Regions from separate parts of the Lysinibacillus sp. JNUCC-52 genome, predicted to be linked through region 1. Evidence: a T-box and tRNA genes for the amino acid it is inferred to sense, from the RefSeq annotation. Region 1 holds a T-box; the other regions hold tRNA genes.

Region 1 (7,401 bases):
GGATGCATCTCCAGATGAGGTCAATGAAGTGAAGGAGATGTCAGAGGAGACAATTGGAGAAGAACGACAAGACGAGCCTGTGACTGTTCTACAGCTAACAGTAGAGACATTACCATATATACATCCAATGATTGGAATGGATGGCATTTCTCCATATGATTTTATGGATAACTAAAAATCGAAATAAGTTTTATGAGGTGAAGAAAGTGAAACGCATCGTGTTATTGCTTCTATTCATGCTGTTATTACCATTTGCACAAAAGGTACATGCCAGTAATATTGTTATTCAAGTGAATGAGGAAGCAACTGTCTTTGATAATCGTTCAGGAGCACTTGAACAAGTAGGAACGTTATCAGGAGGACAAACTTTTGAAGTGACAAAAGATTATGGGGCAAATTGGTGGCAAATTCGTTGGGGTGGTAGTTACGGCTATGTCGATAAACGGTATACAACCGTTGTACCATCCACAACATATAAAAATACCGTTCCTTCAGTTGCGAAGATAAAAGATTATATTGTAGCAACGAAGGTAACCCCTATTTATGATAATACAGGCAATAAATTGGTTCAATTTGCAACATTGTCAGAAGGTGTTCGTTTTCCCATTTATAGTAGAATGGGCAGTTGGTACGGAATTGCTGTGAACGGACGACTTGGTTATGTACATAGTAATTTCGTGAATGAAGAAAAAGGGCAAGAGACAACGAATCCTTCAACAAAGCCGACTGAAAAGCCAACGCCAACACCCACTCCGCCAAGTAAGCAAAATGGCTATATTGAAGCATTAGAAAATACAGTACTTTATGATCTTCGTAGAGAACAACCGATGTCTATTGCAACACTTAACAAAGGTCAGCAATTGGAAGTGGCAGGTGTTGGTGATGAAACTTATGTTCAAGTTCGTTGGGGCAAAACATTTGTTTATGCTGAAAAAACGAAAGTAAAGTTTGTGAACACGCCTACTTATAAAAATATTGGTAAAGACAATGCCGTAAAAAATCAATATTTCATTCCGATATCAGGAAATAGCGAAATTTATGATCGATCAGCAAACAAACTAGTGCCATTTGCAAAGCTCGATATGAATCGACGTTATCCTATTTTACGAAAAGAAGCCAATTGGTATGTGACGACAATTGGTGGACGCGAAGGCTATATTCACAGTTCTAAGGTTGCTTTAGATCGTGGTGTTCCAGTTATGATGTACCACCATTTATTAAAGGAGCATGAGCTTGGACGCTTTAAAAATGTAAGTACTACAATGACAGATACACAATTTGCTAATGAAATGAAATATTTGAAAGATAAAAAATTTGAAACGGTTAGTGCAGACGATTTATTACGTTTTATGCGTAATGAAATTACATTACCCGCATATTCAATTGTTCTAACATTTGATGATGGTTTATTATCTACAAGAGAATATGCTTATCCGATTTTAAAAAAATACGGTTTTCAAGCAACACAATTTTTAATTACGTATCGTAATGAATATTCTCCAGCAGAGCAACTATTTAATTACAATGATTTACAAGCACTATCAAGAAAAGATATGGAGCTCATGCAAGATGTCTTTACATATGAGTCTCATACGTACAATTTACATGATATGATCGGGAATAAAGGGAAAATGTTGCTAATTCCTTATCATGAAGTTGTACAAGATTTAAAGCGCAGTTTAACGATTATTCCAGAAGCAAAAGCATTTGCTTATCCATTTGGTCAATATACTACCAATACAATTTACGCTGTAAAGGAAGCTGGATTTGCGATGGCCTTTTCAACGAAGCCTGGCTACAACAATCCATATGATGATGTTTACCAAATTAAACGTTTATATAGTGATCAACAAACGTCCTTCACGCAGTTCAAAAAAATGGTTTCACCGTATGCACAATAATATTTTCTAAAAAGAAGCTGGGATTAAATTTTAATTTTTGTAAGAGGGAAAAGGTTAAAGGAGATACTGGTGACATTTAAAATAGTATACTAGTTAATGGTAGCGTAGGCAGTGACTCCAATGGCAACGCAAGCAACGTAAAACCAAAGAAACCGTGCGTTAGAGATGGTGGAAGTTTACGGTGTACTGGCGGAATGCATTTCTCGTAGCATTAACAACGGTATAACCAAAAAGTGTTAGATTGATTATAGTCAATCTAACACTTTTTTTCTTGGCTTCCTATTTGAAGTGAGCAAAGGAGCGATGGAACGATTCAGCCTAATAGGTCATATAATACATGAGTAGTAAAAACATAGGTCCATTTTAGGGGTGAATGTATGCCAGCAATTACAGGCCAGCAATATATTAAACGCATTGACGAATTGCAAACGTATATATCAATAGATGGGGAAGTCGTGAAAGGGAATGTTTCTGAACATCCAGCTTTTAAAGGTGTTATGCAAAGTCAGGCTAAACTTTTTGATTTGCAGCATGATGAAAATTTACACGACAGTATGACTTATATGTCACCAACAACGAACCAACGGGTAGGGATGTCTTATCTTCAAGTGACAAAGGCAGAAGATTTGGTAAAAAGACGTCAAGCTGCTCGGGAGTGGGCTTTATGTAATCATGGATTTATGGGAAGAAGTCCAGATTATATGAACACTACTTTAATGGCACTGGCATCAGCAGCCGAATACTTAAAAGATAAGCCGAATTGTTTTCCAGATCATCTGCTAAAATTTTATGAATACGCACGTGAAAATGATTTAACGATGACACATACGTTTATTGAGCCTCAAGTAAATCGTCATAGTTATCAGTATGAAGATGATGAGGTGATCATTGCTGCTAAAATTGTCGGGAAAACGAATGAAGGATTAGTAATTAAAGGGGCGAGATTGCTAGCAACGCAGGGTGGCATTACGGATGAACTTCTTGTTCTTTCAACAAATGGCATTGATGAGGAAAAAGGCTTTGGTTTCTCTATACCAAGTGATACTAAAGGCTTAAAATTTTTATGTAGGCAGTCTTTTGTTGGCGGTGAATCGACGTTCGATTATCCATTAAGCGCTCGATTTGAGGAAATGGATGCAATTGTTGTTTTTGATGATGTAGTAGTCCCTTGGGATCGTGTCTTTTATTATGAAAATACAGAAGTTGCAAATCGCTTTATGAATGTAAGTGGTTTCCAAGCATATTCTTTGCATCAAGTATTGTCTCGACAAATTGCTAAAACGGAATTTATTTTAGGCGTTGTACAATCTATTGTTGATACGATTAATATCGGTGGCTATCAGCACGTGCAACAAAAAGTAGTCGACATTATTGTAACGCTAGAAACGATGAAGGCTTTATTACTTAAGTCAGAAATAGAAGCAAAAAAGGATGACTTTGGTTTTATAAGACCAGATTTACCAACGTTGCAAGTAGCCATTCAAATTTTCCCAAAGGTTTATCCAACCTTTACAGAAATTATCCAATTACTTGGAGCAAGCGGCTTAATGTCTATTCCAAGTGAAAAAGCATTTGCCGCAGATGATGGCGACTTAGAACATTATTTACAGTCATTTAGAGATGGTGGAGAAGATCGGGTAAAAAAATTCCGTCTAGCGTGGGATTTAACGATGAGTACATTTGGCACAAGGCAAACACTTTATGAGCGGTACTTCTTTGGAGATCCAGTTCGCTTATCTGGCTTGCTTTATCAAACTTATAATCGTGAGTCATTTATGAAAAGAGTTGAAAATTTCCTAAAAAGTTAACATACAAAAACGACGTATGTTTGAAGAATTCGATATTTTTGTATAGAATAGAAATGCAATGATTGACAGAAGAACATAATTTTTTTATAATGTGCGTTAGAAAATAGAAAAAACGATGATGGAACAAGTACGTATTTGTGCGTGTGTAGAAAGGGATTTCTAGGCTGAAAAAATCCTCGCGTCAACAAGTGCCGAAAGCTACTCCAGAGTGCAGCTAATCCCTGCCGTTCACTTACGTTACAAGTGCTAAAGAGGTAAGCATGTTGATGCTTACAACTAGGGTGGTACCGCGAGACAATTCACAAAGTCCTCGTCCCTTTTTGGGATGAGGGCTTTTTTATGTGTATAAGCGGATTCATATCGTAAATTTTACACAATTAGAGGAGGAACTTTTCGTATGAAAGCAGCAGAAATTCGCCGTTTGTATTTAGAATTCTTTAAAGAAAAAGGACATCACCATGAACCGTCAGCACCACTTGTGCCAATTAATGACCCTTCATTACTTTGGATCAACTCAGGTGTTGCAACATTAAAACCATATTTTGACGGTCGTATCATTCCCGATAACCCACGTATTACAAATGCACAAAAATCGATTCGTACAAACGATATTGAAAATGTAGGGAAAACAGCACGTCACCATACATTCTTTGAAATGCTAGGGAACTTCTCTATTGGAGATTACTTCAAAAAAGAAGCTATTCACTATGCGTGGGAATTTTTGACAGATAAAAAATGGATGGGCTTTGACCCTGAACTTTTATCCATTACAATTCATCCAGAAGACCAAGAAGCTTATGATGTTTGGCATAACGAAATTGGTATTCCTGAGGAACGTTTAATTCGCTTAGAAGGGAACTTCTGGGATATTGGTGAAGGTCCATCTGGTCCAAACTCAGAAATTTTCTATGACCGTGGAGAAGAATATGGTTCAGATCAAAATGATCCAGAAATGTATCCTGGCGGTGAAAACGAGCGTTATTTAGAAATTTGGAATTTAGTGTTCTCTCAATTTAACCACAATCCAGACGGCACTTATACACCATTACCAAAGCAAAATATTGATACAGGGATGGGCCTAGAACGTATCGTTTCGGTTGTACAAAATGTGCCAACAAACTTTGATACAGATTTATTCATGCCAATCATTGAAAAAATTGAACAATTTGCAAATCGTAAATACAAACGTCCAGGCGAAGTTGCGTTAAGCGAAATCTTCGGTTCAGAAGAAGATATTAATACGCCATTTAAAGTAATTGCAGACCATATTCGTACGGTAGCATTTGCTATCGGTGACGGCGCACTTCCTTCGAATGAGGGTCGTGGTTACGTATTGCGTCGTTTACTACGTCGTGCAGTGCGTTACGCTAAGCAAATTGGTATTGAAAAACCATTTATGTTTGAATTAGTACCGACAGTCGGCGAAATTATGGTTGATTTCTACCCAGAAGTTACGGAGAAATGCGAATTTATCCAACGTGTTATTAAAAACGAGGAAATTCGCTTCCATGAAACATTAGATGGTGGTCTTGCCATCTTTAACGAGGTTGTAGAGGCACAAAAAGCAGCAGGGCATGATTATATTCCTGGCGCTGATGCATTCCGTCTTTATGACACATATGGCTTCCCAATTGAGTTAACAGAAGAATATGCGGAAGAAGTTGGCATGAAGGTAGATCACGAAGGTTTTGAAGTTGCTATGAACGAGCAACGTGAGCGTGCGCGTGCTGCTCGTCAAGATGTCGATTCAATGCAAGTACAAAATGAAGTGCTAGCAAACTTAACAGTAGCAAGTGAATTCGTAGGCTATGACACATTATCAGTGGAAACTGAAATTGCTGCGATGATTGTCAATGGTCAAGTAGCGAAAGTGGCTTCAGAAGGTCAAGAAGCGTTAGTCGTATTAGCAAAAACACCATTCTATGCTGAAATGGGTGGACAAATTGCAGACAGCGGTGTAATTGCCAATGATGGCTTTACAGCAATTGTTAAGGATGTTCAAAAAGCACCAAATGGACAACCGTTACACACTGTTCTAGTAGAATCAGGCGAAATGCATGTTGAAGATGCGGTAACAGCAGTAGTGAACCGTGATGAACGTAATCTAATCATTAAAAACCATACAGCGACACATATTATGCAACGTGCGTTAAAAGATATTTTAGGTGACCATGTAAACCAAGCAGGCTCATACGTTGGTCCAGATCGATTACGTTTTGACTTCTCTCACTTCGGTCAAGTAACAAAAGAAGAATTACAACAAATTGAACGTATCGTTAATGAAAAAGTGTGGGAAGATATTGAAGTCGTGATTGAGGAAAAAGCAATCGATGAAGCGAGAGCAATGGGCGCAATGGCATTATTCGGTGAAAAATACGGTGATATCGTTCGCGTCGTATCGATTGGTGATTATTCAATTGAACTTTGTGGTGGTATTCACGTAAAACGTTCTTCTGAAATAGGCTTCTTTAAAATTGTTTCAGAAGGTGGTATTGGCGCTGGCACTCGTCGTATCGAGGCTGTCACTGGTAAAGTGGCATATGAAGCAGTCAAAGAAGAAGAGGCGCTGTTAAATGATGCAGCAGAACTATTAAAAGCGAATCCGAAAGATCTTGTGACAAAAGTCCATGCATTGCAAGTAGACTATAAAGAATTACAGCGTGAAAATGAAGGATTGTCACAAAAAATTGCGAACGCTCAAGCAGGTGCTATCGTAGATGCAGCACAAACTTTTGGGGATGTAACAGTTCTTTCAACTAAAGTTGAAGCAAAAGATAATAACCAACTTCGTCAAATGATGGATGACTTAAAAGGTAAGATGACAAAAGCTGTTGTCGTATTAGGTGCTGTTGATGGCGATAAAGTTATGTTATGTGCAGGTGTAACGAAAGATTTAGTTGGTGGCAATTACCATGCAGGAAATATTGTGAAAATGGTTGCCGAAGCTTGTGGCGGTAAAGGTGGCGGTCGTCCTGATATGGCGATGGCAGGTGCAAAAGAGGCTTCAAAACTTGATGAAGCGCTACTTTCTGTGTATGATTACGTTAAATCCATTTAATTAATACATCAAATCGGTTATAATAAGAGAAATCGGAGATGAGCTTCTTTGCACATCTCCTTATTTCTGAAAGCGAGGTGCTGGTCATGAGTTCATTTGATCAAACGATGAAATTTAATTTTCCAGAAGAATCAATGGAACAGGAAGTCAAGCAGGTAATGTTGAAAGTACATTCTTCATTAGAGGAAAAGGGATATAATCCTATCAATCAGATTGTCGGTTACTTACTTTCTGGTGATCCGGCGTATATTCCTCGCCATCAGGATGCTCGTAATTTAATTCGCAAGCTAGAGCGTGATGAAATTCTAGAAGAGCTTGTTAAATTTTATATTAAAAAGAATAACGAGGGCTAGAAATGAGAATTATGGGATTAGACGTTGGGTCGAAAACAGTAGGTGTTGCGATTAGCGATGCACTTGGCTGGACGGCTCAAGGTATTGAAACCGTAAAAATTGATGAAGCAAATGGCGAATTCGGCATCGGCCGTATTGCTGAGCTAGTGAAGGAATATACTATCACTGAATTTGTTGTAGGATTCCCGAAAAACATGAATAATACGGTAGGACCACGTGGTGAAGCTTCTGAAAACTATAAAAAGTTATTAGAAGAAACATTTTCACTGCCGGTTAAACTT
Region 2 (7,401 bases), 440 kb from region 1:
TAGCTTATACAATACATCACAATGTAAATCAATTATTTCCATGTTATCACCCCATAAAGCTATTATACTGTTCAAGGGAATAATTAGGAAGAAATGCTCGTATTTTTTACATTTTATCTGATGGCGTATCTGACGAACCAAATTCCTCAAGCTCTTCGAAATCATCAGATTTTGGTAAGGATGATAGTACATCCTCTTCTACTGGTCGTATTTGTTCCTCTCGTTGCTCCGCATGCTCTACACATGTCAATGCATGGGGCATCGCTTCTAATCGACCTAGCGGAATTTCTTCCCCACATTCTGCGCACTTGCCGTACGTTCCATCTTCAATAGCTTGCAGGGCGTTTTTGATTTCCTCCGCATGGTCACTACGATGCTCATCAATAGCCATTTCTGTAAGCTGATCAGTTAAATCACTCGCATTATCAGCTGGATGATTATCATAATTGGAGAGCTCTGTTGCCTGTGGTCGCTCTGATTCCTCTAGCTGCTGCTCTATTTCCTGTAATTCCTGCTGCAATTGTTTTTTAAACTTTTCTATCATTTGTTGTTCCATGAAAATCTCCTCCTCATACATTCATTTTTTCCTAAATACTTATTTCTAAAACATCAGTATGAGAAGGATTCCTTTAGTTTTGTGTATATTCTCTAATTACATCATGCAGAAATTGAGTAGCCCCAACAGATACATGCTTATCGTAATAAGCTGTAAAGCGGTCATCTGCTACATACATTTGTGCTAAACCAGCATGTGCTTCCTTTGTATATTGCGGCCACGAAAAGCTCAACCAGCGTTTATGAAGCTCTGCAACTTCCATTGAAACATCATTTTTCGCATCTCCTATTGCCATCGCCTCTTTTAATCGTTCAAATAATTGCTGTTCTAATTGTTGCATTGCTTTATACTGCTCCTCTGTTAAATTTCTAAATTTTGCATTCGATGCATCAACTGTTTCTTGACCATAGTTTGCACGAATTTCTTGACCATATTGCTTTTCATTTTCCTCAATTAGCTGCTCTTTAAAGCCTTCAAATTTCTCTTCGTTCGTCATTGGACGTTCCCCCTCAATCGATTGAATTGTTTGTTCCACTGTTTTTAATAATTGATCTAGCTGTTTTTTTCGTTGTAGTAAAGCATCACGATGTGTTTTTAATGCAGCAGTATGTTGAAAATCAGGTGCATGAATAATGTTGTGAATCGTCACTAGTTTCATATCGAGTGCTCTATAAAACAAAATTTGCTGAAGTATATCGACTTCATGTTGACCATAAAAGCGATAGCCTGCCTCGTTCGTTCTTGCTGGTTTTAGCAAGTCGATTTCATCATAGTAGCGTAACGTTCTCGTACTGACCCCAGACAATTTGGCAAGTTGCTGAATCGTATATTCCATTGCTCTCACCTCCATATTCATACTGTAAACCTTGACGTAGCGTTAAGGTCAAGGGCTATTTAAATAAAAAAAAGGCTGTGGCCACTTTACTACCTGCCACAGCGCTTATCATCAATCCCCCGCACTTAGATAATATTGATACTTATTCATATCCATTTTATGTTTTAAATTTTTTTGAAAAAATGGTTGGTTACTCGCTGTAATTGGAAAGACCCCGACAACTGGATGAATAGTGGAAAGATGCAATATTTCCCTATATTTCTCTAATGAAATGTCTGTTAGTATTTCCTCACCTACTACGGTATCTTCATGAATTGGCGTCCACATGATCATTCTTTCGATGCTCTCTTCACGAATATAAAATGGAGAAATCATTTCTTCTACAAATAAATGATGTTCCCGAGCAAATTGTAATGGTTCCTCTTGATAATGATTTGTTCCAATAAACATATAATAGTCATCTCCAAAATGGACAAAAAAATCTGCAGCGATGAAATGACAAAATAGAAAACCCCGTAACACCATTTTTGCAATGAGAGGAATTTGATCAATCGTTACCTCTTGATCATCTTTTAAGTGAAGATTGTCAAATTTTTCATCATACAATTGGTTATACAAAGCAGATTCTAACCCTACATCAATATAAGTCGTGTTAATCATTGTTAATGATTTTATATCATTGACATGTAAAAACTTCATGATTGTAGCAATATAGGCAGTTTCGACCTCTATATATTTTTCTACTGTAAAGGTTTCACCATCGATTGTCTTCCCAATGTGAGATGGACTTGTCCATTCCACCTCCTTCGTGTAATGCCCCTCATTATTTCGGAAGTCAGGATTATATTTCGTTATTCGCCATTGGTATTTTATGTGGTTACTCAATAATATCACCTCTTTATTTATTTTATTTTATGAATAAATGTAAAAATAATTTGCAAGAATTAATATAAAAAAGCATCTCAATCAACAAAGAGATGCTCACTTGTACTATTTTGCATACTTACCATGCCACACAATATTTCGATAGTTTTCTACGTCCGTGTCTCCCTCTGTATTCACAAAGAGTATATTTGATTGTGCATTTAGCTGTAATGTCGCCTTTAATTCTGCATAATCCTCATTCGTCATTAACTCATAAAAACATCCGAACGGTGCTGCACCTGATTCGCCTGCAACAATGCGATGATCCGAACCAAGTGGATTTGCTAACACACGCATGCCCGTAGCAGCTGTCGTTTCATCACAGCAAATACTTACTTTCGTATACGCTTTTAAAATATCCCAGGCCAAAGGATTTGGCTCTCCACACGCTAGCCCTGCCATAATTGTTTGCATTTCTCCACCGACAGTAACAAAATGGTCAGTGCCAAGTTTAAAGCTCTCATAAAAGCAGTTCGCTACATCTGGCTCTACCAACACAAATGTTATCTTCCGTCCATAAAATTGTTGGAGAAAAGCGACGATTGCTCCAGCAAATGAACCTACTCCTGCCTGTAAAAATACATGTGTCGGTGCTTCTTCTAATTGGTCGACTATTTCTTTTGCTAATGTTGTATAGCCTTGCATAATCCATAAAGGAATTTCTTCGTATCCTTCCCACATCGTATCCTGTATAATAACCCAGCCATTGCTATCTGCAAGCTGTGACGTATAACGCACGGTATCATCATAATTCATTGTCGTGATTTCTGCGTATGCCCCTTCGTTCTTAATATTTTGCAAACGCTCTTCCGCGCTGCCAGCTGGCATATAAATCCGTGCTTTACATCCTAGTTCTCTAGCAGCCCATGCAACCCCTCGTCCATGATTGCCATCTGTTGTTGAAATAAAGGTTAAATTGCCTAGTTGTTCTTTTACATCAGGCGACTTTAATTGTTCGAATGACAGATCATCAATATGTTGACCTAGCAATTTCGCAACATACTGGCCAATTGCATAAATGCCCCCTAAAACCTTAAATGCATTTAAGCCAAATCGAAATGACTCATCTTTCACGAAAATTTTATTGACCTCTAAATGGGATGCTAAAAAATCTAAACTACGTAAAGGTGTCTGTTTAAAACCTTCATATGTACGATGAAATCGTTCCACACGATTCACCTGTTCCGCTGTAAAACTTTGTAGTGCATGTTCTAATCGCTCTATGTTTTCCTGTAAATGAAATTGTTGATTGTCTATCCATTTCAAGTTATGGCTCATCCTTATCCCCCTCTATTTTAGCGTTCATTACTATATTACCTGAAAATTCAATTAAAAAGAATAATAGTATGTACTATAGTAGATACTATTCTATATAAGTCGTAAAATTTCGCTTTATTTATTAGCTATCTTTCACTCTAACAAAAAAAACGCAGTAAATGTGATAATCACATTTACTGCGTTTTAGTATGACCCCTACGGGATTCGAACCCGTGTTACCGCCGTGAAAGGGCGGTGTCTTAACCGCTTGACCAAGGGGCCAATGGCGGAGAAGGAGGGATTTGAACCCTCGCGCCGGTTACCCGACCTACACCCTTAGCAGGGGCGCCTCTTCAGCCTCTTGAGTACTTCCCCACAAATAAAAAATGGCTCCGAAGGCAGGACTCGAACCTGCGACAACCTGATTAACAGTCAGGTGCTACTACCAACTGAGCTACTTCGGAATAATGGTGGGCCTAAATGGACTCGAACCATCGACCTCACGCTTATCAGGCGTGCGCTCTAACCAGCTGAGCTATAGGCCCATTTGGAGCGGGTGATGAGAATCGAACTCACGACATCAGCTTGGAAGGCTGAGGTTTTACCATTAAACTACACCCGCGTATATGGTGGGTCAGGACGGAATCGAACCGCCGACACTTAGAGCTTCAATCTAATGCTCTACCAACTGAGCTACTGACCCATATACTTCTTACTAAGCTATCAACTTATTTAAAAAATGGCGGTCCCGACCGGGATCGAACCGGCGATCTCCTGCGTGACAGGCAGGCATGTTAACCGCTACACCACGGGACCATTTGGTTGCGGGGGCCGGATTTGAACCAACGACCTTCGGGTTATGAGCCCGACGAGCTACCACTGCTCCACCCCGCGAAAATACTATTTATTATATCGAGTTGTTAGCACACCATTTACTAAATAAAAACTGGAGGAGGTAGAGGGATTCGAACCCCCGCGCGGTGTTACCCGCCTGTCGGTTTTCAAGACCGATCCCTTCAGCCAGACTTGGGTATACCTCCGTAGTATATAAATGGTGGACCTTGCAGGACTCGAACCTGCGACCGGACGGTTATGAGCCGTCTGCTCTAACCAACTGAGCTAAAGGTCCTTTAAGATGGCGGCGGAGGGAGTCGAACCCACGACCTTTCGGGTATGAACCGAATGCTCTAGCCAGCTGAGCTACACCGCCAGGATCTTTATACTGGTTATAAATTATGGTGGAGCCTAGCGGGATCGAACCGCTGACCTCCTGCGTGCAAGGCAGGCGCTCTCCCAGCTGAGCTAAGGCCCCATAATTATATCTGTTAGGAAATGGTCGGGAAGACAGGATTCGAACCTGCGACCCCTTGGTCCCAAACCAAGTGCTCTACCAAGCTGAGCTACTTCCCGTTCATTTATTGGCGCGCCCGGCAGGAGTCGAACCCACAACCTTCTGATCCGTAGTCAGACGCTCTATCCAATTGAGCTACGGGCGCTTACTATTTAAAAAATGGTGCCGAGGGCCGGAATCGAACCGGCACGGTAGTCACCTACCGCAGGATTTTAAGTCCTGTGCGTCTGCCAGTTCCGCCACCCCGGCACATTTGGAGCGGAAGACGAGGTTCGAACTCGCGACCCCCACCTTGGCAAGGTGGTGTTCTACCACTGAACTACTTCCGCATGTGCATAAGATTATTTATCCTGGCAATTATGAAATTAAAAATAAATGGTGCGGGTGAAGGGAGTCGAACCCCCACGCCTCGCGGCGCTAGATCCTAAGTCTAGTGCGTCTGCCAATTCCGCCACACCCGCATATTATTGTTGGCAATTATAAAAATGGTGAGCCATGAAGGACTCGAACCTTCGACCCTCTGATTAAAAGTCAGATGCTCTACCAACTGAGCTAATGGCTCAAAAAATGGTGCCGGCTATAGGAATCGAACCCACGACCTACTGATTACAAGTCAGTTGCTCTACCTGCTGAGCTAAACCGGCATATGGTGGAGGATGACGGGCTCGAACCGCCGACCCTCTGCTTGTAAGGCAGATGCTCTCCCAGCTGAGCTAATCCTCCTGGGTATTATGCCTAGCGACGTCCTACTCTCACAGGGGGAAGCCCCCAACTACCATCGGCGCTAAAGAGCTTAACTTCCGTGTTCGGTATGGGAACGGGTGTGACCTCTTTGCCATCATCACTAGACTATGTTTGGTTTCTAATTTACTACATATTCATGAAACCTTTATGTATGTCGTTTTGAAGTTGTTTACCTGTCCTTCAAGACAAGAATTATTGTATAACGATTATCAACATATTGCAACCCTTTTTTATAAAAAAAAGAAATTATTACTTTTTGAAGATATTTTTGTTATGTGAGAGAAATTATCGCTCTGCTAATCATTATAGCAATTGTTTTTTCAAAAGAAAACATTTTATTAATAAAAATAAAAACTTTATCGTATAAGCACATAGTAAAAGCATGCTAAAGAAAACTAACAAACAAAACTACTACCCTTTTTGCAGTCTAGCGATACACAACAAGCGCGCATATTACGAATGTGCCTGTGTACAGTTTCCCCAATAGATTTTTATTTGAAACTACTTGGATAGATATTAGATAAAAACTTTAATATTCTACCCTTCAATGTATTTCCTAATCATATTTAAGAAAAGCCTTTGATTTTCACTGAAAGTGGGGACTCTAAGTGAAAATCTAAAGCTTTTTTATAAAATATTTTACTAACATTTATATTTCCGTTTAGTATTTTACAAAAACATTAGTAAGAGCAGCAACTAACTGATCAATTTCTTCAAATGATGTTGTTGGTCCAAAGGAAATTCTAAAAAATTGGCGTGCCTCCTCCATCGTATAGCCCATTGATAAAATTGCCTTTGTACCAGACTCACTGTGAATATCACAAGCACTCCCCGTTGAAATACAAATACCTGCTTCGTTTAATTTTAACAACACATATTGCCCCTCTACTTTTTCCATTATCAAGCCGCATATACTAGGCAGTTGATTGTTACATTCAATCAACTGACAAGTTGACGGTAAATTGTTTCGTAAATATTGGCGCAGTAATTCATAATGTTGACGCTCATATTGATAGTTTTCAATAGCTGTCGCAAATGCAACAATGGCAGGTGTATCTAATGTTCCTCCTCGTAAACCTCGTTCATGCGTTACACCAGGCGTTAATGCTGGAACTCGAATTTTCGGATTGATAAAAATAGCCCCACATCCTTTTGGTCCTCCTATTTTATGGGCTGAAACCGTTATCGCATCTACATTTGCACTAAATGAATATGTTGCTAGTTTACTAAATGACTGCACACAATCCACATGAAAAAATATATTTGCATTATTTGCTATTTCGACGATTTCCTCTACAGGTTGGATGGAACCTATTTCGGAATTTACATGCTGAATCGTTATTAATGCTGTATCTTCCCTTATTGCTTTTCGAACTTGTTCTACATCAATACACCCATTTAGCTGTAAAGGTAATTTCGTGATGGCAAACCCCATTTTTTCAAGTGTATTTAATGCTGCATGAACTGATGTATGTTCAGCCTGGGATGAAATAATATGCTTACCCTGTTTTGCAGCTAAAGCTAGTGACAAAATTGATAGTATATTTCCCTCTGTGCCGCTCCCAGTAAAAATTATCCCATTCCGTTCAACGCCGAGAGTTTTGGCTAGTACAGTTCTTGCCTGCTCCACAAAATAATTTGCTTGTCCTCCTAAATCGTGTAAGCTCGCACTATTTCCATAATAACGTTTTGCTACATCACAATAAGCCTGAAGTGCGTTACTGGACATTGGAG
Region 3 (7,401 bases), 450 kb from region 1:
AAGTGTAGCGGTGAAATGCGTAGAGATTTGGAGGAACACCAGTGGCGAAGGCGACTATCTGGTCTGTAACTGACACTGAGGCGCGAAAGCGTGGGGAGCAAACAGGATTAGATACCCTGGTAGTCCACGCCGTAAACGATGAGTGCTAAGTGTTAGGGGGTTTCCGCCCCTTAGTGCTGCAGCTAACGCATTAAGCACTCCGCCTGGGGAGTACGGTCGCAAGACTGAAACTCAAAGGAATTGACGGGGGCCCGCACAAGCGGTGGAGCATGTGGTTTAATTCGAAGCAACGCGAAGAACCTTACCAGGTCTTGACATCCCGTTGACCACTGTAGAGATATGGTTTTCCCTTCGGGGACAACGGTGACAGGTGGTGCATGGTTGTCGTCAGCTCGTGTCGTGAGATGTTGGGTTAAGTCCCGCAACGAGCGCAACCCTTGATCTTAGTTGCCATCATTTAGTTGGGCACTCTAAGGTGACTGCCGGTGACAAACCGGAGGAAGGTGGGGATGACGTCAAATCATCATGCCCCTTATGACCTGGGCTACACACGTGCTACAATGGACGATACAAACGGTTGCCAACTCGCGAGAGGGAGCTAATCCGATAAAGTCGTTCTCAGTTCGGATTGTAGGCTGCAACTCGCCTACATGAAGCCGGAATCGCTAGTAATCGCGGATCAGCATGCCGCGGTGAATACGTTCCCGGGCCTTGTACACACCGCCCGTCACACCACGAGAGTTTGTAACACCCGAAGTCGGTGAGGTAACCTTTTGGAGCCAGCCGCCGAAGGTGGGATAGATGATTGGGGTGAAGTCGTAACAAGGTAGCCGTATCGGAAGGTGCGGCTGGATCACCTCCTTTCTAAGGATATTTTCGGAATACAAACCTTGGGTTTGTAAGATTACGTTTTGCGTTCAGTTTTGAAGGTTCATCAATTAGATGAAATACTTCAAAACTTGTTCTTTGAAAACTGGATAAAACGACATTGAAATTGTAACAAACACATTTATTTTTTTAAGTTTTTTTATAGGCTTAATAACATTAAAAGGTTTCGAGATACGAGTAAGACAAGGAAGCGATTGAGTGAGTGAAGGAGCGTACTTTCGTACGTGACTGATTGAACGAATGAAGCTGACGCTGTATTACGATGTATATCGGAAGCTGTAGGTTAAGTTATTAAGGGCGCACGGCGAATGCCTTGGCACTAGGAGCCGAAGAAGGACGGCACTAACACCGATATGCTTCGGGGAGCTGTAAGTGAGCTTTGATCCGGAGATTTCCGAATGGGGGAACCCACTACGTTTAATCGCGTAGTATCTTGACGTGAATACATAGCGTCTTGAAGGCAGACCCAGGGAACTGAAACATCTAAGTACCTGGAGGAAGAGAAAGAAAAATCGATTCCCTGAGTAGCGGCGAGCGAAACGGGAAGAGCCCAAACCAAGAGGCTTGCCTCTTGGGGTTGTAGGACACTCTATACGGAGTTACAAAGGAATGAGTTAGATGAAGCGACTTGGAAAGGTCCGCCAGAGCAGGTAAAAGCCCTGTAGTCGAAAGTTTATTCCCTCCAGAGTGGATCCTGAGTACGGCGGAACACGTGAAATTCCGTCGGAATCCGGGAGGACCATCTCCCAAGGCTAAATACTACCTAGTGACCGATAGTGAACCAGTACCGTGAGGGAAAGGTGAAAAGCACCCCGGAAGGGGAGTGAAAGAGATCCTGAAACCGTGTGCCTACAAGTAGTTAGAGCCCGTTAATGGGTGATAGCGTGCCTTTTGTAGAATGAACCGGCGAGTTACGATTACGTGCGAGGTTAAGCTTTAGAAGGCGGAGCCGCAGCGAAAGCGAGTCTGAATAGGGCGAATTAGTACGTGGTCGTAGACCCGAAACCAGGTGATCTACCCATGTCCAGGGTGAAGGTGAGGTAACACTTACTGGAGGCCCGAACCCACGCACGTTGAAAAGTGCGGGGATGAGGTGTGGGTAGCGGAGAAATTCCAATCGAACTTGGAGATAGCTGGTTCTCTCCGAAATAGCTTTAGGGCTAGCCTCGTGATGAGAATACTGGAGGTAGAGCACTGTTTGGACTAGGGGGCCATCCCGGTTTACCGAATTCAGACAAACTCCGAATGCCAGATATTTATACACGGGAGTCAGACTGCGAGTGATAAGATCCGTAGTCAAAAGGGAAACAGCCCAGACCACCAGCTAAGGTCCCAAAGTAATCGTTAAGTGGAAAAGGATGTGGCGTTGCACAGACAACCAGGATGTTGGCTTAGAAGCAGCCATCATTTAAAGAGTGCGTAATAGCTCACTGGTCGAGTGACGCTGCGCCGAAAATGTATCGGGGCTAAACGATTCACCGAAGCTGTGGATTGACATCTACGATGTCAGTGGTAGGAGAGCGTTCTAAGTGCGTTGAAGTCAGACCGGAAGGACTGGTGGAGCGCTTAGAAGTGAGAATGCCGGTATGAGTAGCGAAAGACGGGTGAGAATCCCGTCCACCGTATGACTAAGGTTTCCTGAGGAAGGCTCGTCCGCTCAGGGTTAGTCGGGACCTAAGCCGAGGCCGATAGGCGTAGGCGATGGACAACAGGTTGATATTCCTGTACCACCTCCTCACCGTTTGAGAAATGGGGGGACGCAGTAGGATAGGGTAAGCGCGCCGTTGGTTGTGCGCGTCCAAGCAGTAAGGCGTGTGTGTAGGCAAATCCGCACACTGTAACGTTGAGCTGTGATGGCGAGTCCGTATGGACGAAGTTCCTGATTTCACACTGCCAAGAAAAGCCTCTATCGAGGTGAGAGGTGCCCGTACCGCAAACCGACACAGGTAGTCGAGGAGAGAATCCTAAGGTGTGCGAGAGAACTCTCGTTAAGGAACTCGGCAAAATGACCCCGTAACTTCGGGAGAAGGGGTGCTCTTGAGCGTGCAAGCGCACGAGAGCCGCAGTGAATAGGCCCAGGCGACTGTTTAGCAAAAACACAGGTCTCTGCAAAACCGTAAGGTGACGTATAGGGGCTGACGCCTGCCCGGTGCTGGAAGGTTAAGAGGAGTGGTTAGCGCAAGCGAAGCTGCGAATTGAAGCCCCAGTAAACGGCGGCCGTAACTATAACGGTCCTAAGGTAGCGAAATTCCTTGTCGGGTAAGTTCCGACCCGCACGAAAGGCGTAACGATCTGGGCACTGTCTCAACGAGAGACTCGGTGAAATTATAGTACCTGTGAAGATGCAGGTTACCCGCGACAGGACGGAAAGACCCCGTGGAGCTTTACTGTAGCCTGATATTGAATTTTGGTACAACTTGTACAGGATAGGTAGGAGCCAGAGATCTCGGAGCGCCAGCTTCGAAGGAGGCGTCGGTGGGATACTACCCTGGTTGTATTGAAATTCTAACCCATGCCCCTTAGCGGGGCAGGAGACAGTGTCAGGCGGACAGTTTGACTGGGGCGGTCGCCTCCTAAAAGGTAACGGAGGCGCCCAAAGGTTCCCTCAGAATGGTTGGAAATCATTCGTAGAGTGTAAAGGCACAAGGGAGCTTGACTGCGAGACCTACAAGTCGAGCAGGGTCGAAAGACGGGCTTAGTGATCCGGTGGTTCCGCATGGAAGGGCCATCGCTCAACGGATAAAAGCTACCCCGGGGATAACAGGCTTATCTCCCCCAAGAGTCCACATCGACGGGGAGGTTTGGCACCTCGATGTCGGCTCATCGCATCCTGGGGCTGTAGTCGGTCCCAAGGGTTGGGCTGTTCGCCCATTAAAGCGGTACGCGAGCTGGGTTCAGAACGTCGTGAGACAGTTCGGTCCCTATCCGTCGTGGGCGTAGGAAATTTGAGAGGAGCTGTCCTTAGTACGAGAGGACCGGGATGGACACACCGCTGGTGTACCAGTTGTCTTGCCAAAGGCATCGCTGGGTAGCTATGTGTGGACGGGATAAGTGCTGAAAGCATCTAAGCATGAAGCCCCCCTCAAGATGAGATTTCCCATTACGCAAGTAAGTAAGATCCCTCAAAGACGATGAGGTAGATAGGTTCGAGGTGGAAGTGTGGTGACACATGGAGCTGACGAATACTAATCGATCGAGGACTTAACCAAAAAAGTTTGAAACATTCAATGAACCGTTTATCCAGTTTTGAAAGAATAACACTTTCAACCTAAGGGTTTCAAGATACGATGTATATTGAAAGCCGTAAATAGTCTAGTGATGATGGCAAAGAGGTCACACCCGTTCCCATACCGAACACGGAAGTTAAGCTCTTTAGCGCCGATGGTAGTTGGGGGCTTCCCCCTGTGAGAGTAGGACGTCGCTAGGCATAATACCCAGGAGGATTAGCTCAGCTGGGAGAGCATCTGCCTTACAAGCAGAGGGTCGGCGGTTCGAGCCCGTCATCCTCCACCATATGCCGGTTTAGCTCAGCAGGTAGAGCAACTGACTTGTAATCAGTAGGTCGTGGGTTCGATTCCTATAGCCGGCACCATTTTTTTGAGCCATTAGCTCAGTTGGTAGAGCATCTGACTTTTAATCAGAGGGTCGAAGGTTCGAGTCCTTCATGGCTCACCATTTTTATAATTGCCAACAATAATATGCGGGTGTGGCGGAATTGGCAGACGCACTAGACTTAGGATCTAGCGCCGCGAGGCGTGGGGGTTCGACTCCCTTCACCCGCACCATTTATTTTTAATTTCATAATTGCCAGGATAAATAATCTTATGCACATGCGGAAGTAGTTCAGTGGTAGAACACCACCTTGCCAAGGTGGGGGTCGCGAGTTCGAACCTCGTCTTCCGCTCCAAATGTGCCGGGGTGGCGGAACTGGCAGACGCACAGGACTTAAAATCCTGCGGTAGGTGACTACCGTGCCGGTTCGATTCCGGCCCTCGGCACCATTTTTTAAATAGTAAGCGCCCGTAGCTCAATTGGATAGAGCGTCTGACTACGGATCAGAAGGTTGTGGGTTCGACTCCTGCCGGGCGCGCCAATAAATGAACGGGAAGTAGCTCAGCTTGGTAGAGCACTTGGTTTGGGACCAAGGGGTCGCAGGTTCGAATCCTGTCTTCCCGACCATTTCCTAACACATATAATTATGGGGCCTTAGCTCAGCTGGGAGAGCGCCTGCCTTGCACGCAGGAGGTCAGCGGTTCGATCCCGCTAGGCTCCACCATAATTTATAACCAGTATAAAGATCCTGGCGGTGTAGCTCAGCTGGCTAGAGCATTCGGTTCATACCCGAAAGGTCGTGGGTTCGACTCCCTCCGCCGCCATCTTAAAGGACCTTTAGCTCAGTTGGTTAGAGCAGACGGCTCATAACCGTCCGGTCGCAGGTTCGAGTCCTGCAAGGTCCACCATTTATATACTACGGAGGTATACCCAAGTCTGGCTGAAGGGATCGGTCTTGAAAACCGACAGGCGGGTAACACCGCGCGGGGGTTCGAATCCCTCTACCTCCTCCAGTTTTTATTTAGTAAATGGTGTGCTAACAACTCGATATAATAAATAGTATTTTCGCGGGGTGGAGCAGTGGTAGCTCGTCGGGCTCATAACCCGAAGGTCGTTGGTTCAAATCCGGCCCCCGCAACCAAATGGTCCCGTGGTGTAGCGGTTAACATGCCTGCCTGTCACGCAGGAGATCGCCGGTTCGATCCCGGTCGGGACCGCCATTTTTTAAATAAGTTGATAACTTAGTAAGAAGTATATGGGTCAGTAGCTCAGTTGGTAGAGCATTAGATTGAAGCTCTAAGTGTCGGCGGTTCGATTCCGTCCTGACCCACCATATACGCGGGTGTAGTTTAATGGTAAAACCTCAGCCTTCCAAGCTGATGTCGTGAGTTCGATTCTCATCACCCGCTCCAAATGGGCCTATAGCTCAGCTGGTTAGAGCGCACGCCTGATAAGCGTGAGGTCGATGGTTCGAGTCCATTTAGGCCCACCATTATTCCGAAGTAGCTCAGTTGGTAGTAGCACCTGACTGTTAATCAGGTTGTCGCAGGTTCGAGTCCTGCCTTCGGAGCCATTTTTTATTTGTGGGGAAGTACTCAAGAGGCTGAAGAGGCGCCCCTGCTAAGGGTGTAGGTCGGGTAACCGGCGCGAGGGTTCAAATCCCTCCTTCTCCGCCATTGGCCCCTTGGTCAAGCGGTTAAGACACCGCCCTTTCACGGCGGTAACACGGGTTCGAATCCCGTAGGGGTCATACTAAAGCACAGTCGATGTGAACAAATACATCGACTGTGCTTTTTTTATTAGGAGAAATAGGAAAAATCGTCTACCAATAAATAGGTAGACGATTTTTTCGCTTATGCACGTGATAGCATTCTTTCAAGTGAGCTACGAGCTTCCTTTGCCGTTGACGCATCTACTTGGATACGGTTATGGGGCTTGCCCTGAACAATGCTCTCAAGTGACCACAGTAAATGTGGAAGGTCAATGCGATTCATTGTAAGACAAGGGCAAAAGTTTTCGTTTAAAGAAATAATATGTTTATCAGGATGTTGTTGAATAATTCGGTTTACTAAATTCATTTCTGTGCCAATTGCCCACGCTGATCCGCTTGAAGCATTATTAATCGTATCAAGGATATATTTTGTAGAGCCTGCATCATCTGCAGCTGCGACAACTTCACGGCTACATTCAGGATGAACGATAATACGCATATTTGGATGTGATTGACGAACCATTGCTGTATGTTGCACTGTAAAGCCTTCATGTACCGAACAGTGTCCTTTCCACAATATTACTTGAATATTTTCTGGCGATTGATCTGTTTCAAGCGTATTCGTATGTGGATTCCATACGGCCATATTTTCGAGTGGCACACCTAAGTCGAACGCTGTATTTCTTCCTAAATGCTGATCTGGTAAAAATAATATACGCTGTTTTTGTGTAAATGCCCATTTTACCATTTCTTTAGCATTAGAAGAGGTTACACAAGCACCGCCGTGACGTCCAGTAAATGCTTTAATCGCGGCAGTAGAATTAACATATGTTAACGGCAAAATTGTATTGCCGAAAAGTTGCTGTAGAATTGGCCAAGCTTGTTCAGTTTGATAAATATCTGCCATATCAGCCATCGAACACCCTGCACGCATATCAGGTAGGTAGACATGTTGCTTCTCCATAGTAAGCATATCGGCTGTCTCTGCCATAAAATGCACACCACAAAAAACGATATGCTCGGCTTCTTTATTAGCAGCGGATATTTGAGCAAGCTGTAAGGAATCCCCTGTAGCATCAGCAAATTGTATTACTTCATCTTTTTGATAGTGATGGCCAGGTATAAAGAGTGTCTTACCAAGCTTCTTTTTTATAGTTCGAATACGAGATTCCATTTCGATTGTTGATAATGTTCGGTAATGCTCAGGAAGTAATGAGGTTTGTTGTAGTAAACTAGTGATGGACAAGTGT
Region 4 (7,401 bases), 1.7 Mb from region 1:
ATGACATCACAACGACCTCTCGTTTTGATGTTTACTGCTTTTTATGTTGTCGGCTTTACTGGCCTTGTCATGGAATGGACTAATCTCGCTGTATTGTGGATGATATTGCTAGGATTAGCAGGTGGCGCTTCATTTTCACTTGCAATGATGTTCTTTACTCTTCGTACTCGTACGGCATTTGAAGCAGCTGATTTATCGGGCTTTGCACAATCATTAGGCTATTTATTAGCCGCAGTTGGCCCTATTTTATTTGGTTACCTACATGATTTATTTGGCGGTTGGAACATCGCTGGCTGTCTATTCGTTGTCGTTGCAGTATTACTATTCTTCTGCTCATTTAGAGCTTCTAGAAACGAATATATAAATTAAAAAAAGCAGCTCATCCTACTATGAGCTGCTTTTTTACATTTTTAATAAGGCGGTTTTTGATAAAAGAAATTCGGTGTATTATAAACATTGACATAAGGCTTATGGAAAATATGCGTTGTTGCAGGTGATAATGGGGGAATCAACCAAGTCCAATTGCCTGTTAAGTCGCGACCTGCCTTCTGCTCAGCTTCTTCAAATAACTTAAATTGCTGTGCAGCAGTATGATGATCGACTATACTTACACCATCTTCTTTAAAGGAAAACAGTACAGCAATATTTAATTCAACTAATGAGCGATCACGCCAAAGCGATGCTTGCTTAGTCGTATCGAGCCCAAAAATTTCAGCGATTTTCGGCAACATATTATAACGATCAGTATCAGCTAAATTACGTGCCCCAATTTCTGTCCCCATATACCAACCATTGAAAGGAGCCGCTTGAAAGTCGATTCCAGCCATTTGAAAACGCATGCTTGAAATAATCGGCACCGCATACCATTTCAACGCTAGTTCCTCCACTTGTGGGTGCTCAGGATGGCGAATTACAACTTCTAGTACATCTTCACGTGGTATTGAAAACAATTGTGGTTGACGGTCATCCACCTGGATAACGAGTGGTAATACATCAAATGCTGTGCCCTCGCCCTGCCAGCCTAGCGATTCACATACTTTTGTAAATGGTACAGAATGTGGGTCACCAACAATGCCAGCTTCCGTCTCATAGCCTGCATAACGGATCAACTGATGATTCCAAATCTTTACTCTACCAGATGCAAATACCGTTATTGTTGGCCGAATTTTACCACCATTTGTCGCATATTGAATATGACATAACAACTTCTCAAATATCCCTTGCTCATCTAAAACATCACGGGCATCCTCAACATGAAGTGACTGCCAAAATAATCTCCCGATACATTTATTACTATTACGCCAAGCTACTCGTGCACCAAAAGTAAGCTCCTCTGTTGAAGGAATATATTGTCCTTCATTTTCAACTTGCTGTAATCTATTTGTTAGCCATTGTGCAGACTCATTTTGCTCCATTTGATAAAGTGTTAAAAAACGTTGTATCTCTTGTAGTTTCATGTCGTTTTCCTCCATCTACCCTCATATTAGATGAATAGAAATAAATTCTCCATGAAAAAATTCATTAGAAAACATACATCTTTTATATATGAAATACTTTGTTCAAATTTAAATCAATAGTCAAAAATTCTCCATCAAAATTTTATAAAAACTAAATGAATAGCTTAAAAAATTACAAAGAAAAAGCATGTAGCAACAATATGCTACATGCTTTACTAGATGACCCCTACGGGATTCGAACCCGTGTTACCGCCGTGAAAGGGCGGTGTCTTAACCGCTTGACCAAGGGGCCATGGCTCCGAAGGCAGGACTCGAACCTGCGACAACCTGATTAACAGTCAGGTGCTACTACCAACTGAGCTACTTCGGAATAATTTTTTAATGGGCCTAAATGGACTCGAACCATCGACCTCACGCTTATCAGGCGTGCGCTCTAACCAGCTGAGCTATAGGCCCTCTTTGGAGCGGGTGATGAGAATCGAACTCACGACATCAGCTTGGAAGGCTGAGGTTTTACCATTAAACTACACCCGCATATGGTGGGTCAGGACGGAATCGAACCGCCGACACTTAGAGCTTCAATCTAATGCTCTACCAACTGAGCTACTGACCCGAAAAAAGAAAATGGAGGAGGTAGAGGGATTCGAACCCCCGCGCGGTGTTACCCGCCTGTCGGTTTTCAAGACCGATCCCTTCAGCCAGACTTGGGTATACCTCCGGAAATAAATATGGTGGAGCCTAGCGGGATCGAACCGCTGACCTCCTGCGTGCAAGGCAGGCGCTCTCCCAGCTGAGCTAAGGCCCCAAATTTTAAAAGATGGTCGGAATGACAGGATTCGAACCTACGACCCCTTGGTCCCAAACCAAGTGCTCTACCAAGCTGAGCTACATTCCGTTACTGTCTATCTTATCTTTTTATGGCGCGCCCGGCAGGAGTCGAACCCACAACCTTCTGATCCGTAGTCAGACGCTCTATCCAATTGAGCTACGGGCGCTTAATATTTAAAAAATGGTGCCGAGGGCCGGAATCGAACCGGCACGGTAGTCACCTACCGCAGGATTTTAAGTCCTGTGCGTCTGCCAGTTCCGCCACCCCGGCACATTTGGAGCGGAAGACGAGGTTCGAACTCGCGACCCCCACCTTGGCAAGGTGGTGTTCTACCACTGAACTACTTCCGCATGTGCATAAGATTATTTATCCTGGCAATTATGTAATTTGTAAATAAAATAAATGGTGCGGGTGAAGGGAGTCGAACCCCCACGCCTTGCGGCGCTAGATCCTAAGTCTAGTGCGTCTGCCAATTCCGCCACACCCGCAAATATGATGAGCCATGAAGGACTCGAACCTTCGACCCTCTGATTAAAAGTCAGATGCTCTACCAACTGAGCTAATGGCTCATATTATTAATAAATGAAAAATGGCTGGGGTACTAGGATTCGAACCTAGGCATGACGGAATCAAAATCCGTTGCCTTACCGCTTGGCTATACCCCAATATTAATTATATGGGGCGACTGATGGGAATCGAACCCACGAATGTCGGAACCACAATCCGATGCGTTAACCACTTCGCCACAACCGCCATATGAACTATAACAGTAGTTTAATCTAAAAAAATTTGGCAGGGGCAGTAGGAATCGAACCCACACCAAAGGTTTTGGAGACCTCTATTCTACCGTTGAACTATGCCCCTAAAATAAAAAACTGGTGGAGGGGGACGGATTCGAACCGCCGAACCCTAAGGAGCGGATTTACAGTCCGCCGCGTTTAGCCACTTCGCTACCCCTCCAAGGGCTGATGCCGGCGATAGGAGTCGAACCCACGACCTACTGATTACAAGTCAGTTGCTCTACCAACTGAGCTACACCGGCAAATAAAAAAGACGGTCCCGACCGGGATCGAACCGGCGATCTCCTGCGTGACAGGCAGGCATGTTAACCGCTACACCACGGGACCATAATTTGGTTGCGGAGACAGGATTTGAACCTGTGACCTTCGGGTTATGAGCCCGACGAGCTACCACTGCTCCACCCCGCGACAATATAATACTTTGATATTAAAATGGTGGAGGATGACGGGCTCGAACCGCCGACCCTCTGCTTGTAAGGCAGATGCTCTCCCAGCTGAGCTAATCCTCCACATAAAAAACAAGCGAAGCGACGTCCTACTCTCACAGGGGGAAGCCCCCAACTACCATCGGCGCTAAAGAGCTTAACTTCCGTGTTCGGTATGGGAACGGGTGTGACCTCTTTGCCATCATCACTTCACTTATTCAGTTGAAAGAACTTATTCTCTCAAAACTGGATAAACGTTTCATTGAATGTTTCAAACTTTTTTTGGTTAAGTCCTCGATCGATTAGTATTCGTCAGCTCCATGTGTCACCACACTTCCACCTCGAACCTATCTACCTCATCGTCTTTGAGGGATCTTACTTACTTGCGTAATGGGAAATCTCATCTTGAGGGGGGCTTCATGCTTAGATGCTTTCAGCACTTATCCCGTCCACACATAGCTACCCAGCGATGCCTTTGGCAAGACAACTGGTACACCAGCGGTGTGTCCATCCCGGTCCTCTCGTACTAAGGACAGCTCCTCTCAAATTTCCTACGCCCACGACGGATAGGGACCGAACTGTCTCACGACGTTCTGAACCCAGCTCGCGTACCGCTTTAATGGGCGAACAGCCCAACCCTTGGGACCGACTACAGCCCCAGGATGCGATGAGCCGACATCGAGGTGCCAAACCTCCCCGTCGATGTGGACTCTTGGGGGAGATAAGCCTGTTATCCCCGGGGTAGCTTTTATCCGTTGAGCGATGGCCCTTCCATGCGGAACCACCGGATCACTAAGCCCGTCTTTCGACCCTGCTCGACTTGTAGGTCTCGCAGTCAAGCTCCCTTGTGCCTTTACACTCTACGAATGATTTCCAACCATTCTGAGGGAACCTTTGGGCGCCTCCGTTACCTTTTAGGAGGCGACCGCCCCAGTCAAACTGTCCGCCTGACACTGTCTCCTGCCCCGCTAAGGGGCATGGGTTAGAATTTCAATACAACCAGGGTAGTATCCCACCGACGCCTCCTTCGAAGCTGGCGCTCCGAGATCTCTGGCTCCTACCTATCCTGTACAAGTTGTACCAAAATTCAATATCAGGCTACAGTAAAGCTCCACGGGGTCTTTCCGTCCTGTCGCGGGTAACCTGCATCTTCACAGGTACTATAATTTCACCGAGTCTCTCGTTGAGACAGTGCCCAGATCGTTACGCCTTTCGTGCGGGTCGGAACTTACCCGACAAGGAATTTCGCTACCTTAGGACCGTTATAGTTACGGCCGCCGTTTACTGGGGCTTCAATTCGCAGCTTCGCTTGCGCTAACCACTCCTCTTAACCTTCCAGCACCGGGCAGGCGTCAGCCCCTATACGTCACCTTACGGTTTTGCAGAGACCTGTGTTTTTGCTAAACAGTCGCCTGGGCCTATTCACTGCGGCTCTCGTGCGCTTGCACGCTCAAGAGCACCCCTTCTCCCGAAGTTACGGGGTCATTTTGCCGAGTTCCTTAACGAGAGTTCTCTCGCACACCTTAGGATTCTCTCCTCGACTACCTGTGTCGGTTTGCGGTACGGGCACCTCTCACCTCGATAGAGGCTTTTCTTGGCAGTGTGAAATCAGGAACTTCGTCCATACGGACTCGCCATCACAGCTCAACGTTACAGTGTGCGGATTTGCCTACACACACGCCTTACTGCTTGGACGCGCACAACCAACGGCGCGCTTACCCTATCCTACTGCGTCCCCCCATTTCTCAAACGGTGAGGAGGTGGTACAGGAATATCAACCTGTTGTCCATCGCCTACGCCTATCGGCCTCGGCTTAGGTCCCGACTAACCCTGAGCGGACGAGCCTTCCTCAGGAAACCTTAGTCATACGGTGGACGGGATTCTCACCCGTCTTTCGCTACTCATACCGGCATTCTCACTTCTAAGCGCTCCACCAGTCCTTCCGGTCTGACTTCAACGCACTTAGAACGCTCTCCTACCACTGACATCGTAGATGTCAATCCACAGCTTCGGTGAATCGTTTAGCCCCGATACATTTTCGGCGCAGCGTCACTCGACCAGTGAGCTATTACGCACTCTTTAAATGATGGCTGCTTCTAAGCCAACATCCTGGTTGTCTGTGCAACGCCACATCCTTTTCCACTTAACGATTACTTTGGGACCTTAGCTGGTGGTCTGGGCTGTTTCCCTTTTGACTACGGATCTTATCACTCGCAGTCTGACTCCCGTGTATAAATATCTGGCATTCGGAGTTTGTCTGAATTCGGTAAACCGGGATGGCCCCCTAGTCCAAACAGTGCTCTACCTCCAGTATTCTCATCACGAGGCTAGCCCTAAAGCTATTTCGGAGAGAACCAGCTATCTCCAAGTTCGATTGGAATTTCTCCGCTACCCACACCTCATCCCCGCACTTTTCAACGTGCGTGGGTTCGGGCCTCCAGTAAGTGTTACCTCACCTTCACCCTGGACATGGGTAGATCACCTGGTTTCGGGTCTACGACCACGTACTAATTCGCCCTATTCAGACTCGCTTTCGCTGCGGCTCCGCCTTCTAAAGCTTAACCTCGCACGTAATCGTAACTCGCCGGTTCATTCTACAAAAGGCACGCTATCACCCATTAACGGGCTCTAACTACTTGTAGGCACACGGTTTCAGGATCTCTTTCACTCCCCTTCCGGGGTGCTTTTCACCTTTCCCTCACGGTACTGGTTCACTATCGGTCACTAGGTAGTATTTAGCCTTGGGAGATGGTCCTCCCGGATTCCGACGGAATTTCACGTGTTCCGCCGTACTCAGGATCCACTCTGGAGGGAATAAACTTTCGACTACAGGGCTTTTACCTGCTCTGGCGGACCTTTCCAAGTCGCTTCATCTAACTCATTCCTTTGTAACTCCGTATAGAGTGTCCTACAACCCCAAGAGGCAAGCCTCTTGGTTTGGGCTCTTCCCGTTTCGCTCGCCGCTACTCAGGGAATCGATTTTTCTTTCTCTTCCTCCAGGTACTTAGATGTTTCAGTTCCCTGGGTCTGCCTTCAAGACGCTATGTATTCACGTCAAGATACTACGCGATTAAACGTAGTGGGTTCCCCCATTCGGAAATCTCCGGATCAAAGCTCACTTACAGCTCCCCGAAGCATATCGGTGTTAGTGCCGTCCTTCTTCGGCTCCTAGTGCCAAGGCATTCGCCGTGCGCCCTTAATAACTTAACCTAGTTATTAAGCCTAAAAAACTTAATTTAAAAAATAAATGTGTTTGTTACAATTTCAATGTCGTTTTATCCAGTTTTCAAAGAACAAAGCTACTACCTGTTTCTACTTCTTCGCAGCTTTGCGACGAAAGCGTAGCGACAGGAGCAAGTATATTGAAGTGTTTCATCTAATGATGAACCTTCAAAACTGAACGCAAAACGTAATCTTACAAACCCAAGGTTTGTATTCCGAAAATATCCTTAGAAAGGAGGTGATCCAGCCGCACCTTCCGATACGGCTACCTTGTTACGACTTCACCCCAATCATCTATCCCACCTTCGGCGGCTGGCTCCAAAAGGTTACCTCACCGACTTCGGGTGTTACAAACTCTCGTGGTGTGACGGGCGGTGTGTACAAGGCCCGGGAACGTATTCACCGCGGCATGCTGATCCGCGATTACTAGCGATTCCGGCTTCATGTAGGCGAGTTGCAGCCTACAATCCGAACTGAGAACGACTTTATCGGATTAGCTCCCTCTCGCGAGTTGGCAACCGTTTGTATCGTCCATTGTAGCACGTGTGTAGCCCAGGTCATAAGGGGCATGATGATTTGACGTCATCCCCACCTTCCTCCGGTTTGTCACCGGCAGTCACCTTAGAGTGCCCAACTAAATGATGGCAACTAAGATCAAGGGTTGCGCT

Evidence for each region. A T-box is a leader RNA that pairs with one kind of tRNA and senses whether it is charged. The one in region 1 lies ahead of alaS (alanine--tRNA ligase), so its partner is inferred to be a tRNA-Ala.
Region 2: it has a tRNA-Ala gene. The T-box ahead of alaS (alanine--tRNA ligase) is inferred to sense a tRNA for this amino acid. The anticodon was not compared.
Region 3: it has a tRNA-Ala gene. The T-box ahead of alaS (alanine--tRNA ligase) is inferred to sense a tRNA for this amino acid. The anticodon was not compared.
Region 4: it has a tRNA-Ala gene. The T-box ahead of alaS (alanine--tRNA ligase) is inferred to sense a tRNA for this amino acid. The anticodon was not compared.

What each region holds. Positions count from the first base shown of each region.
Region 1 covers NZ_CP065546.1:4,239,038-4,246,438, forward strand. The annotation lists gene recD2 (SF1B family DNA helicase RecD2) at 1-175, shown strand, start outside; gene JNUCC52_RS20965 (polysaccharide deacetylase family protein) at 207-1,901, shown strand; gene hpaB (4-hydroxyphenylacetate 3-monooxygenase, oxygenase component) at 2,279-3,709, shown strand; T-box leader at 3,816-4,030, shown strand; gene alaS (alanine--tRNA ligase) at 4,107-6,767, shown strand; gene JNUCC52_RS20980 (IreB family regulatory phosphoprotein) at 6,854-7,120, shown strand; gene ruvX (Holliday junction resolvase RuvX) at 7,123-7,401, shown strand, end outside.
Region 2 covers NZ_CP065546.1:3,803,620-3,811,020, reverse strand. The annotation lists gene JNUCC52_RS18945 (dipeptidase) at 1-42, opposite strand, end outside; gene JNUCC52_RS18940 (TraR/DksA C4-type zinc finger protein) at 107-556, opposite strand; gene JNUCC52_RS18935 (MerR family transcriptional regulator) at 630-1,391, opposite strand; gene JNUCC52_RS18930 (DUF7683 domain-containing protein) at 1,503-2,276, opposite strand; gene JNUCC52_RS18925 (diaminopropionate ammonia-lyase) at 2,382-3,593, opposite strand; tRNA gene JNUCC52_RS18920 (tRNA-Glu) at 3,783-3,854, opposite strand; tRNA gene JNUCC52_RS18915 (tRNA-Ser) at 3,857-3,947, opposite strand; tRNA gene JNUCC52_RS18910 (tRNA-Asn) at 3,960-4,036, opposite strand; tRNA gene JNUCC52_RS18905 (tRNA-Ile) at 4,041-4,117, opposite strand; tRNA gene JNUCC52_RS18900 (tRNA-Gly) at 4,121-4,194, opposite strand; tRNA gene JNUCC52_RS18895 (tRNA-Phe) at 4,200-4,275, opposite strand; tRNA gene JNUCC52_RS18890 (tRNA-Asp) at 4,313-4,388, opposite strand; tRNA gene JNUCC52_RS18885 (tRNA-Met) at 4,392-4,466, opposite strand; tRNA gene JNUCC52_RS18880 (tRNA-Ser) at 4,520-4,612, opposite strand; tRNA gene JNUCC52_RS18875 (tRNA-Ile) at 4,625-4,701, opposite strand; tRNA gene JNUCC52_RS18870 (tRNA-Met) at 4,709-4,782, opposite strand; tRNA gene JNUCC52_RS18865 (tRNA-Ala) at 4,809-4,884, opposite strand; tRNA gene JNUCC52_RS18860 (tRNA-Pro) at 4,906-4,982, opposite strand; tRNA gene JNUCC52_RS18855 (tRNA-Arg) at 4,992-5,068, opposite strand; tRNA gene JNUCC52_RS18850 (tRNA-Leu) at 5,084-5,172, opposite strand; tRNA gene JNUCC52_RS18845 (tRNA-Gly) at 5,178-5,252, opposite strand; tRNA gene JNUCC52_RS18840 (tRNA-Leu) at 5,300-5,384, opposite strand; tRNA gene JNUCC52_RS18835 (tRNA-Lys) at 5,410-5,485, opposite strand; tRNA gene JNUCC52_RS18830 (tRNA-Thr) at 5,492-5,567, opposite strand; tRNA gene JNUCC52_RS18825 (tRNA-Val) at 5,571-5,646, opposite strand; rRNA gene rrf (5S ribosomal RNA) at 5,657-5,772, opposite strand; gene JNUCC52_RS18815 (cysteine desulfurase family protein) at 6,329-7,401, opposite strand, start outside.
Region 3 covers NZ_CP065546.1:3,793,715-3,801,115, forward strand. The annotation lists rRNA gene JNUCC52_RS18685 (16S ribosomal RNA) at 1-864, shown strand, start outside; rRNA gene JNUCC52_RS18690 (23S ribosomal RNA) at 1,170-4,097, shown strand; rRNA gene rrf (5S ribosomal RNA) at 4,200-4,315, shown strand; tRNA gene JNUCC52_RS18700 (tRNA-Val) at 4,326-4,401, shown strand; tRNA gene JNUCC52_RS18705 (tRNA-Thr) at 4,405-4,480, shown strand; tRNA gene JNUCC52_RS18710 (tRNA-Lys) at 4,488-4,563, shown strand; tRNA gene JNUCC52_RS18715 (tRNA-Leu) at 4,589-4,673, shown strand; tRNA gene JNUCC52_RS18720 (tRNA-Gly) at 4,721-4,795, shown strand; tRNA gene JNUCC52_RS18725 (tRNA-Leu) at 4,801-4,889, shown strand; tRNA gene JNUCC52_RS18730 (tRNA-Arg) at 4,905-4,981, shown strand; tRNA gene JNUCC52_RS18735 (tRNA-Pro) at 4,991-5,067, shown strand; tRNA gene JNUCC52_RS18740 (tRNA-Ala) at 5,089-5,164, shown strand; tRNA gene JNUCC52_RS18745 (tRNA-Met) at 5,191-5,264, shown strand; tRNA gene JNUCC52_RS18750 (tRNA-Ile) at 5,272-5,348, shown strand; tRNA gene JNUCC52_RS18755 (tRNA-Ser) at 5,361-5,453, shown strand; tRNA gene JNUCC52_RS18760 (tRNA-Met) at 5,507-5,581, shown strand; tRNA gene JNUCC52_RS18765 (tRNA-Asp) at 5,585-5,660, shown strand; tRNA gene JNUCC52_RS18770 (tRNA-Phe) at 5,698-5,773, shown strand; tRNA gene JNUCC52_RS18775 (tRNA-Gly) at 5,779-5,852, shown strand; tRNA gene JNUCC52_RS18780 (tRNA-Ile) at 5,856-5,932, shown strand; tRNA gene JNUCC52_RS18785 (tRNA-Asn) at 5,937-6,013, shown strand; tRNA gene JNUCC52_RS18790 (tRNA-Ser) at 6,026-6,116, shown strand; tRNA gene JNUCC52_RS18795 (tRNA-Glu) at 6,119-6,190, shown strand; gene nadA (quinolinate synthase NadA) at 6,294-7,397, opposite strand; gene nadC (carboxylating nicotinate-nucleotide diphosphorylase) at 7,384-7,401, opposite strand, start outside.
Region 4 covers NZ_CP065546.1:2,528,820-2,536,220, forward strand. The annotation lists gene JNUCC52_RS12465 (CynX/NimT family MFS transporter) at 1-369, shown strand, start outside; gene JNUCC52_RS12470 (nitric oxide synthase oxygenase) at 411-1,457, opposite strand; tRNA gene JNUCC52_RS12475 (tRNA-Glu) at 1,678-1,749, opposite strand; tRNA gene JNUCC52_RS12480 (tRNA-Asn) at 1,751-1,827, opposite strand; tRNA gene JNUCC52_RS12485 (tRNA-Ile) at 1,840-1,913, opposite strand; tRNA gene JNUCC52_RS12490 (tRNA-Gly) at 1,918-1,991, opposite strand; tRNA gene JNUCC52_RS12495 (tRNA-Phe) at 1,995-2,070, opposite strand; tRNA gene JNUCC52_RS12500 (tRNA-Ser) at 2,083-2,175, opposite strand; tRNA gene JNUCC52_RS12505 (tRNA-Ala) at 2,187-2,262, opposite strand; tRNA gene JNUCC52_RS12510 (tRNA-Pro) at 2,276-2,352, opposite strand; tRNA gene JNUCC52_RS12515 (tRNA-Arg) at 2,376-2,452, opposite strand; tRNA gene JNUCC52_RS12520 (tRNA-Leu) at 2,468-2,556, opposite strand; tRNA gene JNUCC52_RS12525 (tRNA-Gly) at 2,562-2,636, opposite strand; tRNA gene JNUCC52_RS12530 (tRNA-Leu) at 2,690-2,774, opposite strand; tRNA gene JNUCC52_RS12535 (tRNA-Lys) at 2,783-2,855, opposite strand; tRNA gene JNUCC52_RS12540 (tRNA-Gln) at 2,877-2,951, opposite strand; tRNA gene JNUCC52_RS12545 (tRNA-His) at 2,964-3,039, opposite strand; tRNA gene JNUCC52_RS12550 (tRNA-Trp) at 3,077-3,150, opposite strand; tRNA gene JNUCC52_RS12555 (tRNA-Tyr) at 3,163-3,246, opposite strand; tRNA gene JNUCC52_RS12560 (tRNA-Thr) at 3,256-3,328, opposite strand; tRNA gene JNUCC52_RS12565 (tRNA-Asp) at 3,341-3,413, opposite strand; tRNA gene JNUCC52_RS12570 (tRNA-Met) at 3,420-3,494, opposite strand; tRNA gene JNUCC52_RS12575 (tRNA-Val) at 3,520-3,595, opposite strand; rRNA gene rrf (5S ribosomal RNA) at 3,609-3,724, opposite strand; rRNA gene JNUCC52_RS12585 (23S ribosomal RNA) at 3,794-6,721, opposite strand; rRNA gene JNUCC52_RS12590 (16S ribosomal RNA) at 6,965-7,401, opposite strand, start outside.